Regions from separate parts of the Rhizobium sp. 9140 genome, predicted to be linked through region 1. Evidence: riboswitches for the same ligand, from Rfam matches in the RefSeq annotation. Region 1 holds a riboswitch; each other region holds the start of a gene.
The links. A riboswitch is a leader RNA that binds a small molecule or an ion and turns the genes downstream of it on or off. The one in region 1 is predicted to bind cobalamin.
Positions count from the first base shown of each region.

Region 2: another riboswitch for cobalamin. It lies ahead of GA0004734_RS07290 (aromatic ring-hydroxylating oxygenase subunit alpha); the one in region 1 lies ahead of cobU (bifunctional adenosylcobinamide kinase/adenosylcobinamide-phosphate guanylyltransferase).
Region 3: another riboswitch for cobalamin. It lies ahead of GA0004734_RS13645 (CbtB domain-containing protein); the one in region 1 lies ahead of cobU (bifunctional adenosylcobinamide kinase/adenosylcobinamide-phosphate guanylyltransferase).

Region 1 covers NZ_FJUR01000001.1:2,698,523-2,702,797, reverse strand. The annotation lists gene GA0004734_RS12730 (chloride channel protein) at 1-1,256, opposite strand, end outside; cobalamin riboswitch at 1,367-1,767, shown strand; gene cobU (bifunctional adenosylcobinamide kinase/adenosylcobinamide-phosphate guanylyltransferase) at 1,939-2,463, shown strand; gene cobW (cobalamin biosynthesis protein CobW) at 2,467-3,549, shown strand; gene cobN (cobaltochelatase subunit CobN) at 3,571-4,275, shown strand, end outside.
Region 2 covers NZ_FJUR01000001.1:1,569,777-1,574,051, reverse strand. The annotation lists gene GA0004734_RS07295 (hybrid-cluster NAD(P)-dependent oxidoreductase) at 1-943, opposite strand, end outside; gene GA0004734_RS07290 (aromatic ring-hydroxylating oxygenase subunit alpha) at 960-2,204, opposite strand; cobalamin riboswitch at 2,263-2,441, opposite strand; gene GA0004734_RS07285 (DUF6656 family protein) at 2,750-3,343, shown strand; gene GA0004734_RS07280 (L-threonylcarbamoyladenylate synthase) at 3,410-4,275, shown strand, end outside.
Region 3 covers NZ_FJUR01000001.1:2,909,629-2,913,903, forward strand. The annotation lists gene GA0004734_RS13625 (ABC transporter substrate-binding protein) at 1-8, shown strand, start outside; gene GA0004734_RS13630 (YciE/YciF ferroxidase family protein) at 88-591, opposite strand; gene GA0004734_RS13635 (hypothetical protein) at 764-1,297, shown strand; gene GA0004734_RS13640 (SRPBCC family protein) at 1,390-1,875, shown strand; cobalamin riboswitch at 1,926-2,187, shown strand; gene GA0004734_RS13645 (CbtB domain-containing protein) at 2,236-2,412, shown strand; gene GA0004734_RS13650 (CbtA family protein) at 2,619-3,377, shown strand; gene GA0004734_RS13655 (glucoamylase family protein) at 3,425-4,275, opposite strand, start outside.

The DNA of each region.
Region 1 (4,275 bases):
GTGGTGATCGGGAAGTCGCCGGTGATCTCCAGCGCGAGAAACGTCATCGTCAGCGGCCCTCCGATAATGGCGACCGCAAGCGAACTCATGCCGACCACGGCATAGATGACCGGCGTCAGCGTGGTGTCGCCAAAGACGTAAGGTACGACGCCGGCAAAGACCTTGCCGAGCAATGCGCCCATGAACAGCGAGGCGAAGAACAGCCCGCCGCGAAAGCCCGAGCCGATCGAGACCGCGGTTGCGACCGACTTCATCAGGAACAGGCCGATCAGCATGGCGAAGGGCGTGGCGTGCGCGAGGTTCAGATGCAGGGCGCCGTGACCGCCGGAGAGCACCTGCGGCGAGATGGTGGCGAGCAGCCCGACGACGACACCGCCGATAGCGGGGCGCAGCGGCGCGGGGATGTCGCTCTTGCGGGCGACCTCTTCCGTCAGCGACACGCCCTTCATGATGAGAATGGCGACGCCGGCGCAAAGCGCGCCGAGGAGGATGGCCGGCACGTAGTCTCCGGGGACGACATCGCCGAATGCGCCGATGTCGATGGTGAATTCTTCGCCCCAGAGCAGGCGCGTCACGAGGTTGGCGACCAGCGCGGAGACGACGACCGGGGTCAGCGAGGCGATGGTGTAGGAGCCGATGATCAGCTCGAAGGCGTAAAAGGCGCCCGTCAGCGGCGCGTTGAAGGCCGCCGCGATAGCACCCGCCGCGCCGCAGCCGAGCAGCGTGCGCAGATCGTTGCGCCGTAATTTCAGATTCACACCGATCTTCGATGCAAGACCGGAGGCGAGCTGCGTGTAGCCGGCCTCCAGACCGACCGACGCGCCGAAACCATTGGAGACGAGGTTCTGCACCGCGACGACGATGCTGTCGGTCAGGGACATCCGCCCCCCGTGCAGCGCATTCGCCTCGATCGGGTCCACCATCGCCTTCTTACGCCAGAGCGCAAGGCCCATCATGATTAGGCCCAGCAGCAGTCCGCCGACGATCGGCGCCATAAGAATGGCGATCTGGCCCTTGAGGTCGGCGGAACTGACGCGCTCATATTCTGAAATACCGAAGATCAGCTTGTGCAGCTGCAACGAGATGAAGCTCATGGCGATGACGGCGAGCCCTGAGGTCAGGCCGACGACGATGCCGGCGACGAGCAGCCCGACCTCGCTGCGCCGGGCGAAGATGCGCCATTCCGAAAAGGTGACGGATTTCCGGGCCAGGCGCTTCACGCGGGCAAGGGTCAGGGACTTCAGGATGTCGGGCATGTCAGGCTCGATCTCGTCGGGCGTCTCCAGGGGTGAAACGCGATGGATCTTCGGGTCGGGCGATGGGGCCGACATAGCGCGGATGATTGACTTGATCCAGCGACGCGCCTAATCTTATCGGCATGGATGGTTCCCGTGCGGCGCGTGTCGTTCGGGAGTAAATGGGAATGCGAAGGGATGGACCCATACAGGGCATCCTCATCGCAGCCGACCCCGCGACTGTAGAACGGTCAGGGTTCGCCATCCGGTCTCGTCCGAAGGGCGACGGACCATGCCGCGTGGTGCGGCTGGCGTCACCAGACGGGCAGGGCCGGAAAAGCCACTGAAACAGCGATGCGAGCAACCGGGGTCGGACGCCTCTTTATCTACGAATCGTCCACCTCTTCGACATCGACCCGACGGTCAAACGCCGGGCAACCTGTTTCGGGAAGGCGAGGCGAACCCGTTCTCAGGGCTTTCGCCCTGCGTGACGCCGTGAGCCAGGAGACCTGCCAGCCACACCGCGCCGCATCCTCATGATGCTGCGTTCCAGCGCCAGCACGGAGGTTGTCGTGGCACACGAGACGTTCGCCCACCGGGTTTTCCGGGCCGGCGGTTTTTACCCATGCCCGTCCGGTGTATACCGGAGCCGCAGGCTGCCTTCGCTTCCATGGAACGGGAGCAGCGGGATAGCCGCGCGCGCATGACATCTCCCCTTCACGGTGCCACACTCGTGCTTGGCGGCGCACGCTCCGGCAAGTCGAACTTTGCCGAGCGGCTGGCTGTGGAAACGGGTCTTGTCCGGCATTACATCGCCACGGGCCGCGCCTTCGATGACGAGATGCGCACGCGGATCGACACCCACAGGACGTCGCGCGGCGATCTCTGGACGACGCATGAGGAGCCGTTCGATCTCGTTGGCCGTCTCTCGGTCATAGACGCCGTCGGCTGCGTCGTTCTTGTCGATTGCCTGACGCTCTGGGTCACAAATCTCATGCTGGAAGAGCGCGATGTCGCGGCGGAATCGGAGCGGCTCGTCGCCAGCCTTTCGGCGCTTCGCGCCTCCGTCATTTTCGTTTCCAACGAGGTGGGCCTCGGCATCGTGCCGGATAACCGCATGGCGCGGGACTTCCGCGATCACGCCGGCCGGCTCCACCAGCAGGTCGCGGCGCAGGCACGCGACGTCTATTTCGTGGCGGCAGGACTGCCGCTCAAGATGAAGGGTTAATCCATGACATTTTCAAAGACCGGCGACCGGACAAACCCGGGCGCCAAGATCCCCGCGACCGTCATCACCGGCTTTCTCGGTGCCGGCAAGACGACGATGATCCGCAACATTCTGGAAAATGCGGAAGGCCGGCGGATCGCGCTGATCATCAACGAGTTCGGCGATCTCGGCGTTGACGGCGACGTCCTGAAGGGCTGCGGCGCCGAGGCGTGCAGCGAGGACGATATCATCGAGCTGACCAATGGCTGCATCTGCTGCACGGTGGCGGATGATTTCATTCCCACCATGACCCGCCTTCTGGAGCGGGACGGACGCCCCGACCATATCGTCATCGAAACCTCCGGCCTTGCACTCCCTCAGCCGCTGATCGCCGCGTTCAACTGGCCGGATATCCGCACGCAGGTGACGGTGGACGGCGTGATCACCGTGGTGGACAGCGCCGCCGTCGCCGCCGGGCGCTTTGCCGACGATCACGACAAGGTGGATGCCGCGCGCGCGCAGGACGACAATCTCGACCACGAGAGCCCGATCGAGGAGCTGTTCGAAGACCAGCTGACCGCCGCCGACCTCATCGTCCTCAACAAGACCGACCTCCTGGATGCAGCCGGCATCGACGCCGTCCGCCGCGAGGTCGCTTCGCGCACGATCCGCAAGCCGATGATGATCGAAGCCGCCAACGGCGCGGTGCCGGCCTCCGTTCTGCTCGGCCTCGGCGTCGGCACGGAGGACGATATCGCCAACCGCAAGTCCCACCACGAGATGGAGCATGAGGCCGGCGAGGAGCACGACCACGACGAGTTTGCCAGTTTCGTTGTGGAACTCGGCCCGATTTCCGATCCCGCAGCCTTCGTATCGCGGCTGAAGGACATCGTCTCTGCGCATGATGTCCTGCGGCTGAAGGGCTTTGCGGATGTTCCCGGCAAGCCGATGCGGCTTCTGATCCAGGCCGTGGGAACGCGGATCGATCCCTATTTCGACCGTGCATGGGCAACCGGTGAAGCCCGCCGCACGCGTCTCGTCGTCATCGGCCTTCACGATCTCGACGAGGCGGCGGTGCGTGCTGCCATCGTCGCGTCTGCGGCATAAGACGGACGGGATTGGCGGCGGATGCATCTTCTTCTTGCGCAGAAAGGCACGATCTCGGACGGGGACGAGGCCATCGATCTCGGTCAGTCGCCGGGCGAGATCCTCTTCCTCTCCGCCGCCGATACGGAGCTTTCCGCCATCGCCAGCGCCTGCAAGGCCGAACCCGACGGGCGGACCCTGCGGGCGGCAAGCCTCCTCTCGCTGAAGCACCCGATGTCGGTCGATACCTATGTCGAGCGTACCGCGCGGCATGCAAAGCTGATAATCGTACGGGCACTCGGCGGCGCTTCCTATTTCCAGTATGTGTTGGAAGCCCTTCACGCCACGGCCGTGACCCATAGAGCAAAAATCGCCGTGCTCCCCGGTTATGACAAGCCGGATCCGGCGCTCGATGCCTATTCCACCGTGTCCGCAGACGATCGGGCGGCGATGCTCGCCTATTTCACCGAGGGCGGCCCTGAGAATATGCAGCGGTTCCTTGCGTATGCCCATGCACTCGTCGATGACGGCGAGCGGCCGGCGGCGGCAACGCCGCTGTTGCGGGCCGGCATCTGGTCGCCGCACGAGGGTATCGTCGGCGCGGAGAACTGGGGGCGAACGCACGCCGGAAGTCAGCCGATCGTGGCGCTCTGCTTCTACCGTGCGCTCGTCCAGTCCGGCGAGACACGACCTGTTGCAGCCCTGGTCGAGGCCCTTTCGGCCGAGGGCATGCGGGTTCTCCCGGTT
Region 2 (4,275 bases), 1.1 Mb from region 1:
CGGCGGCGCGGGCGGTCTGGAGCACGGTCTGGCCGGGGATGCATTTCGCTTCCTTGCCGGCCATGGTGAAGATGACGGTGGGGGCGACGATCGGCTGGTCGCTATCGGCCTCGCCGGCAGCGTCGCCCGCACCGGCGCGAACGGCGAGTTCATCGACATTCGGCGCTGCGGCGGGCTGGAAGCTTTCCTCGTGGTAGCGGGCCATGTCGAACCCGGATGCCTGCAGCAGTTCGCGCACGCCGCGCATGAACGGTTCAGGACCGCAGCAGAACACCGTGCGGCTCATGAAGTCGGGCGCGAGCAGCGCCACCTTGGTAGCGTCGATGCGACCGCGCAGGCCGTGCCAGCCATGGCGGGGTTCGTGACCCTCAACGACGAAGCCAAGCGACAGGTTGGGCATGCCGGCAGCCAGTGTTTCCAGTTCGGCGCGGAACAGCAGATCGTCCGGACGGCGGGCGCAGGAGACGAAGGCGACATCGGTCTGCGGCGCGCAATCGGAAAACCAGCGCGTCATCGACATCATCGGCGTGATGCCGGAACCCGCTGAGACGAAAAGGTACTTCTCGCCGGGATAGCGCACGAAGGAGAAGTCACCGAGCGGGCCGAACGCCTTCAGCGTCATGCCCGGGCGCAGGTTCTCGAACATCCAGCGTGTGCCGATCGAGGTCGCCTGCGCCTTCACCGTGACGGCGATGGAGAAGGGGCGCGAAGGCGTCGAGGACAGCGTATAGGTCCGCATGACCGGATCGTCGGCCGTCACCGGGATTTCGAGCGTGACGAACTGGCCCGGCAGGTAGCGGAACCAGCCGTCGCGATCCGACTTGAACACGAAGGTCATGACGTCGGGCGCCTCGAGCGTCACCGCGATGCATTCGAGCAGGTGCTGGCGATCGTTCCAGGGCTGGAGTTCGTCGAAGTGACGGAACGGCGATACGACTGTCATGCGACCTTGGCTCATGTCAGGCCACGCGCACGAGCGGCGCGCGGACGCCGGTCAGGCGCTCCTGCATGAATTTCGTGTACCATTCGACGAACTGCATGACGCCGCCTTCGTGCTCGGGGGAATAGGGACCAGGCTCATAGGCCGGCGAGCGGATGCCGAAGGCGTTTTCCTCTACGATCTGGCGGTCTTGATCGTTGGTCTCGGTCCAGACATGCGTCAGTTCCTCGAGATTGTAATCGACACCCTCGACGGCATCCTTGTGGACCAGCCATTTGGTGGTGACCTGCGTCAGTTCGGGGCCGAGCGGCAGCACGCGGAACGTGATGGCGTGGTCGGCGAGCACATGGTTCCAGGTGCTCGGGTAATGGAACATCAGCAGCGTGCCGATATGGCTCTGGGGCACGGCGTCGGACAGGCGGCGCTTGACGGCGCGGGCGCCGGACATGGTGTAGCTCTCGGCATCCTGAATGAGCGGCATGCGCGCGACGCGGAACTGGCCCGTCGGATCGATGCGGAATTCGCTCGGCAGGCCGGCGGCTTCGCAGCGACTCCAGTGCTCGAAAATGACCGGATCATCCTTGGCACCCTGAACGCCGGTGGCCGAAGGGGCTTCGGGATAGGTGCGGCAAAGCTCCGGGTGGTTGCTGGCGCAGTGATAGCACTCGCGGTTGTTTTCCCAGACGAGCTTCCAGTTGCCCTTCTCCACGATGGTGCTCTCATAGGCGACCTTCGTGTCCTTGAGATTGTGCGGCGCGAGGTAGGACGTGACCATGTCGCGCACGGGCGCAAAATCCAGCGGCTCGGCCGCTAGGCTGACGAAGATATAGCCGGCAATCGTCTCGCAGGCGACGGGCTTCAGGCCGTGTGCGGATTTGTCGAAGTCCTCGCCCATCTGACGGGCGAACATCAGCTTGCCGTCCAGTTCGTAGGTCCAGTTGTGATAGGGACAGACGAGCCGCGCCGAGGCACCCTTGGCCTGCGTGCAGACGCGCGAACCGCGGTGGCGGCAGGCATTGTGCAGGGCATGGATGGCGCCCTGGCGGTCGCGGGTGACGACGACGGGATAGTCGCCGATCTGGACCGTGAAGTAATTTCCGGCCTTGGGGATCTCGCAGTCATGGCCGATGAACAGCCAGTCCTTGTACCAGATCTCCTCCATGTCGAGCTTGTAGAGATCTGGATCCGTGTAGAATGCCTGCTCGAGGCTGTGGGTCTCGCGCCGGTTCCGGAGCGTGCGGAGTACTTCGCTGCGAAAATCCATGTTCCCGTTCCTTATTTAAACCCGGCAACCCGCCGCACCACGACATTCACATCAAAGTCCGTCACATCGTCGCCAAGACAGGTGTCCGGGCTCAGGGGCTGGGCCAGGCCGATCCGTGACAAGGATCGCCGGCTTCATGCTCCACCACCGTTGCGGGCGCAGCGCCCGGTTCCGACCGGCTTCCCAATAATGTGTCCGGATCCCTTTGAAACCAGCGCCTTGAGCCTCTCACTCTAACGCCGCGCCGGCCGATTTCAGAGGCCAAGAAGCGACACGCGATTTGAGAAAGACGACACGCGCATTTGCGGGCCATTTTTGCGACTTCGTGCGTCGATCCTTCAAGATAAACAAGACGATGCGAGACATTTCGGCAGATGTCGCTTTCCCGGTCAGGCCGATGCGTCGTTGCCGGGTGCGCATTTGCGACATCGAGGCGTGCGCCCCTGCTGCCTGCCCCAAGGCGAATGGCCGGATGACGCAAGCCTCGCGCCATGGCCGGCCCGTAAGACCATGCAAAAGGAAGATCATCCATGCTGGACCAGACCATGGCCAACCTGCGCTACTTCGATGATGCCAAGGCTCCCCAGGAACCACGCGGGGGCGTGTACACGGATTACCTGCGCACCGGCCGGATCAACCGCGCGACATCCGAGGCGCGCGCCGCAAAGCGCTACCTGACGCACAAGGAAGTGGCCGAACGGACGGGCCGCAAGCTTGAGGCCGCCGGCACGCTCGCCTACGACCGTATCAGCGGCTTCCACGCGTCTATCCGCTTTCCCAAGATGATCTTCCACCGCACGCTCGATGGCAGCCCGCATCTCGGCTACTGTCATGTGACGGCGGCGCGCACCAAATTCGCGGACTATGACGATGTCCGCTGGTCGTTCTACATGGCCAACTTCTTCTGCGAAATCGGCAAGGACGAACATTTCTTCGACGATGTCCGCCGCGGATATTCGCGCATGTATTTCGCCGTCGCGATGGACCTCGACCGCGAGCAGGGCAAGCTCGTGATCAACCGGACCGTTCGCGACGGCGGCCTCCTCTTCCGCACGCAGGACCCGAAGACGGCCTTGAAGAACGTGCTGATGCTGGGCGCCCGCAACGACGCCCTGCGCACGATCATCCGCGCGCTCTGAGACGCTTTGCAGCCGTTATCGTTTTGCACTAAGACTGCCGCCTCAATGGGCGGAAGCGCGAGACGCATGGCAGAGATCATCGAGACGACCCTCGACCGGGTGCGGGCGCTGGAGCGCGCCGTGGATGTGCTCACGCGGGGCCGGCCGATCGCGCTGCCGACGGAGACCGTTTACGGGCTTGCGGCCGATGCGACGCGGGCCGATGCGATTGCCTCGATCTATGAGGTCAAGGGCCGGCCGCGTTTCAACCCCCTGATTTCGCATGTGTCCGATATGGAGATGGCCGCGCGCCACGGCCTGTTCGATCCCGTATCGCGCCGTCTGGCGGAAGCCTTCTGGCCGGGGCCGCTGACGCTGGTGGTGACGCGTGCGCCCGGAGCCACCGTGCATGCGCTGGCCACGGCCGGGCTCGACACGCTCGGCCTGCGGATGCCGGCCGGCTTCGCGCGCGAGGTCATCGCCGCCTTTGGCAAACCGCTGGCGGCACCCAGCGCCAACACCTCGGGGCGCATCAGCCCGACGATGGCCGCGCATGTGGCCGACGATCTCGGTTCCGCCATCGACCTCATTCTTGACGCCGGACCGGCGGGCATCGGGCTCGAATCGACCATCGTCAAGGTGGAGAACGGGCGGCTTCGCCTGCTGCGTCCCGGCGGGCTGGACGCGGCCGACATCGAGACTGTGGCCGGTCAGCGGCTTTTGCGGCAGGATTCAGCGGGTGCCACTTTGGAGGCGCCGGGCATGCTCGCCTCGCATTATGCGCCGGGTGCCGCCGTGCGTCTGGATGCGACGGATGTGCGGCCGGGGGAGGCCCTGATCCGCTTCGGGGGGACGGCCCTTTCCGGCGAGGCGGCGGCGGTGATCGTGCTCGATCTCAGCCCGTCCGGCAATCTGCGGGAAGCCGCCGCCAATCTCTTTTCCTATATGAAGCA
Region 3 (4,275 bases), 210 kb from region 1:
CGGACTGACGCAGCTCTTCCCGAACATGCAAACGCCAGCGCGGAGTGATCCGGCTGGCGTTTTCATTCGTAGCACCTGGCCTGAAGCTCAGGCAGCCTTCGCCTTGTCCATGGCGGTGGCGTTGACGGCCTTCGACAGCTTCGTCAGGTCGGCGTCGGTCTTTTCTTCCTGCTTCAGCGTCTCGTCGAGCAGCTTGACGGCTTCATCGAGACCGAGCAGACCAGCCCAGGTCTTCAGCGTGCCGTAGCGCGCCATTTCGTAGTGCTCGACGGCTTGCGCCGTGGCCAGCAGGCCCGCATCGACGGCCGGCGAGCCCTTGAATTCCTCAAGAACTTCCTCGCCTTCCTCGATAATGCCTTCGATGGCGGCACAGGTCTTACCGGTGGCACGCTTGCCGAAGATGTCGAAGACCTGCTGAAGGCGTTCAATCTGGCCTTCGGTCTCTTCGCGATGCTTTTCGAAAGCGGCCTTCAGGTCCGGGCTCTGTGCGCCGCGGGCCATCTTCGGCAGCGTCTTCGCAATCTTCTTTTCAGCGTAGTAGACATCCTTGAGCATGTCGTGGAACAGGTCCTCGAGTGCTTTTCCTGCCATTGTTCTATCCTTTCACGGGTCCGCGGGACAGGTTTGTCGCCGCGGTGGTTCAAACGGTGTTTCTGCGGCTGAGGAACTTGGTGATCTCACCTTTGTTCCCGGTTTGATTCACCGCATGCGCTTTCAACCCGACCGTGTCGTCCCTATATATAGGTGCATGGGGAGGCAGTTCATGCTTTGGATTTCGCTCGCGATCGCGAGCCTTGTGGTCGTCGCGCTTGCCGTCTGGGACCAGCGGTTTCGCAAGATGGCCGAGCCGGCGCTTTCGGTGCTCGTCGCCGTCGGCCTCATCAGCGCCTTCGTCGTCTGGTGGACCGACGACAATGCCCGCCCGTCCGAACCTCTGTCGCCGGTCACCGCGGATCAGCCTGTCGCCACGATCGCGGAGAGCCAGGTCCGGTTGGAAAACCTTCAGTTTGAAAAGAGCACACCCGCGAGCAGCTATGTGGTAACCGGCACGGTCCATAATGACAGCACCGCCTTCCTCGACTATTTCACCCTCGACGTCACGCTCGACGATTGCCCGGCCGGCGCCTGCCGCACGATCGGTCGCGACGACGCGCTGATCATCTCCCGCATCCCGCCGGGTCATTCCGCGCCGCTCCGGTCCTCCCTCGTCTTCCCGGCACCACGCACCGGCCCGCCCGAGGCTCCGCAGTGGACCACCGCGATCGTCAAGATCCAGTCCTCCCCTGCCGGTCCGTAACCGATGTTCGAAGCCGATCGCAAAGACCTCGACAGTCGGCGCCGAATGACGGAAACTCGGCAAAACAGACGAGCCGCCCCAGGACAATGCCCATGCCCGAGCCTATGACAGTACCCACCACCTCCGACGATCGCGACCTCGTCATCACCCGCCACATCCATGTCACGCCGAACGCGCTGTTCCGCTGCTGGACGGAGCCTGCTCTTCTCCAGCAATGGTTCGTGCCGAAACCGTGGACGATCGCGGCGGCCGAGGTCGATTTGCGCGTCGGCGGCTCAAACCTCATCGTCATGAGAAGCCCGGAAGGTGAGGAAATGCCCAATCGCGGCGTCTACCTCGAGGTTGTGCAGGATCGGAAGATCGTCTTTACCGACGCCTATATCCACGCATGGACGCCCTCCGAAAAGCCCTTCATGACCGGCATCATCACCTTCGAGCCGGAGGATGGTGGTACGCGCTACACGGCCCGCGTCCGCCACTGGACGAAGACCGACCGCGACGCGCATGAGCAGATGGGCTTTCAAGAGGGCTGGAACCAGTGCGCGGACCAGCTCGCGGCCCTTGCCGCGACCCTCTGATCTGAGACGCAGGCGGACCGGTGCGATTGACAGCCCTTCCGCAGGCGTCATAGTGATGCTCATCAATAGGTTCTCCGGGTGCCACACCATCCGGGGAGTAAATGGGAACGTGACGGGTGGACCCAGTGCGGCACCTCAATCACGGCCGACCCCGCGACTGTAGAGCGGTCAGGGTCTTTCATGCCGGGCGACCGGTAGAAGTCACTGCGGAAACGGGAAACCGGATCTGCGGGAAGGCGAGAAAGACCCGACGGTGCCATTGGGCATCAGACGCCGCGAGCCAGGACACCTGCCGATTGATGCCGGGCATGTCGCCCAAATGAGTGGGACACGTCCCACGTTGCCATCACGGAGGTTGTCATGGCTGTTACCAACGCATCCGGCGTTTCGCTTTCTCTCAATGACCGCATGATTGCGGGTCTCCTTTCCCTGTGCATCGGGGCGTTCCTCGTGTTCGGAGCAGGTCTGGCCAATTCGGCCGTGCTGCACGACACCGCGCACGACGTCCGCCATGCGTTCGGCTTCCCCTGCCACTAGGGTAAACAAGCCCGATCTCCCAAGCGACAGGCGAACGCAAGCCTCGTGACCGGGCCTTGCGTTGCTGACGCCTGCATGCCCGACGCGACCGCCTCTGTGTGACCGCATCGGTCGCGCTGCGCATTGTCGTGCGGATCGATCGGATCATCCCACACCTGCACAGGACGACGGCACGCCGGTAAGGCGTTGCTCCGAAAGGTATAACCATGATCGTCAAGACACTTCTGGCCGCCATCTGCGCCGGCCTCATCGCGGGCCTGTTCATGACCGCCGCGCAGGAACTCCGCGTCGTGCCGCTGATCCTCCACGCCGAAACCTACGAGGGAGAACCTGCCCACGGAACACCCGCGGCACACGAGCATTCCGCACGCGAATCCGGCGCGCTGCTCCAGTCCCTCGCATCCGCGCTTCAGCCGGTAACGCCCGCCTATGCGCATGATGGCGAGGTACACGAGGATGGCGGCATCATGTTCGGTCTGAGCCGCTTCTCCGGGACGCTGATGGCCAATCTGGTGACGGGCGTCGGCTTCGGATTGCTTCTGGGCGGCCTCGGCGTTCTCATCGGCAACCCGCCGACCTTGCGCACCGGCCTCACCTGGGGTGCCCTCGGCTGGCTCTCGGTCCACATGCTTCCGGCTCTCGGCCTTCCGCCCGAACTGCCCGGCTTTCCCGCCGCCGATCTCGGCGATCGCCAGACGTGGTGGCTCGTCACCACGACGCTCTCGGCGCTCGGTCTCGGCCTGATCGCGCTGCGAACGGAAATCGTGGCCAAGGGTGTTGGCCTTGTTCTCCTCGCTCTGCCCCACATCTACGGCGCACCCCAGCCCGGCGATATCGCGAGCCCGGTTCCCGCTGTTCTCGGCGCGGAATTCGCAGTGGCTGCCCTGGCGACGACGCTGGCCTTCTGGCTCGTCCTCGGCATCGTCTCCGGCGCCATCAACGACCGCTTCCTCAAGACGGCATGACAAACATGCTACCCCCTTATCTGGAAGGTCGCATGATCATATGGAGCTTACAGCCACCCACCCGCGAAACCGGCGCGCTTCAGCCCGCGCCGAATGGGAGCCGACTGGCGCAGGAGGTTCCAGAAGAAGCCGGTCCTGTGGTTCTCGATCATCATCAGCAGAATGCCTTGATCAAGGCCGATCCGCCGCGTGTTCATCCAGCCTTCCGCCGTGCGGGCCGGTACGCTCGGATTGAAGCTTCCGATGAAGCCGTCTTCCTCGATCACACCCGGATAGGTCTCAAGGATATGCCGGGTTCCGGAAAGTGCCGCTTTTTCGTCGAACGGCAGGCAGGAAAGGGGCGCCCAAGGGGCCAGCGTCCCGTCATCCGGGCCGAACGGCGCACCACGCGCGGCATAGCCCGAAAAATTCTGCTGGCGACCATCCCGCAGACGACGCGAACGCTCAGGCCCGTCGCAAGCGGTCAGCCCCCAGCAATCCGCGCCGTAACCCACAAAGGACTCCGGGTTTCGCTCCGCGTAGTCACGCTGCAGATCGATGGCGAGGCGGGTGTTCTCGAAGTAATCGCTGTCATGCTCGACCATTGCCGTATCACGGATGCCTCGGAAGTCGATCCAGGCATGGGAGAACAGATGGATGAACAACGGTCCGGCATAGAGGAACGGCTTGCCCAGAGCCTCCCTCCAGTCGCACTGGTTGCCGAAGGCGATGTAGCTGTTGGCCGGGATCGGGTAGGACGGCGAGGACAGCGCCAGCGTGTACAAAATGACCGCCTCGCTATATCCATGCCAGCGATAGGGAAGGAAACCGCTGCGCGGCTTCCAGCCGAGCGCCAGCGTATCCTGCTCGTCCAGCGCCCAAGCCCAGTTGGCACGGGCATAAACCATATCGGCGATGT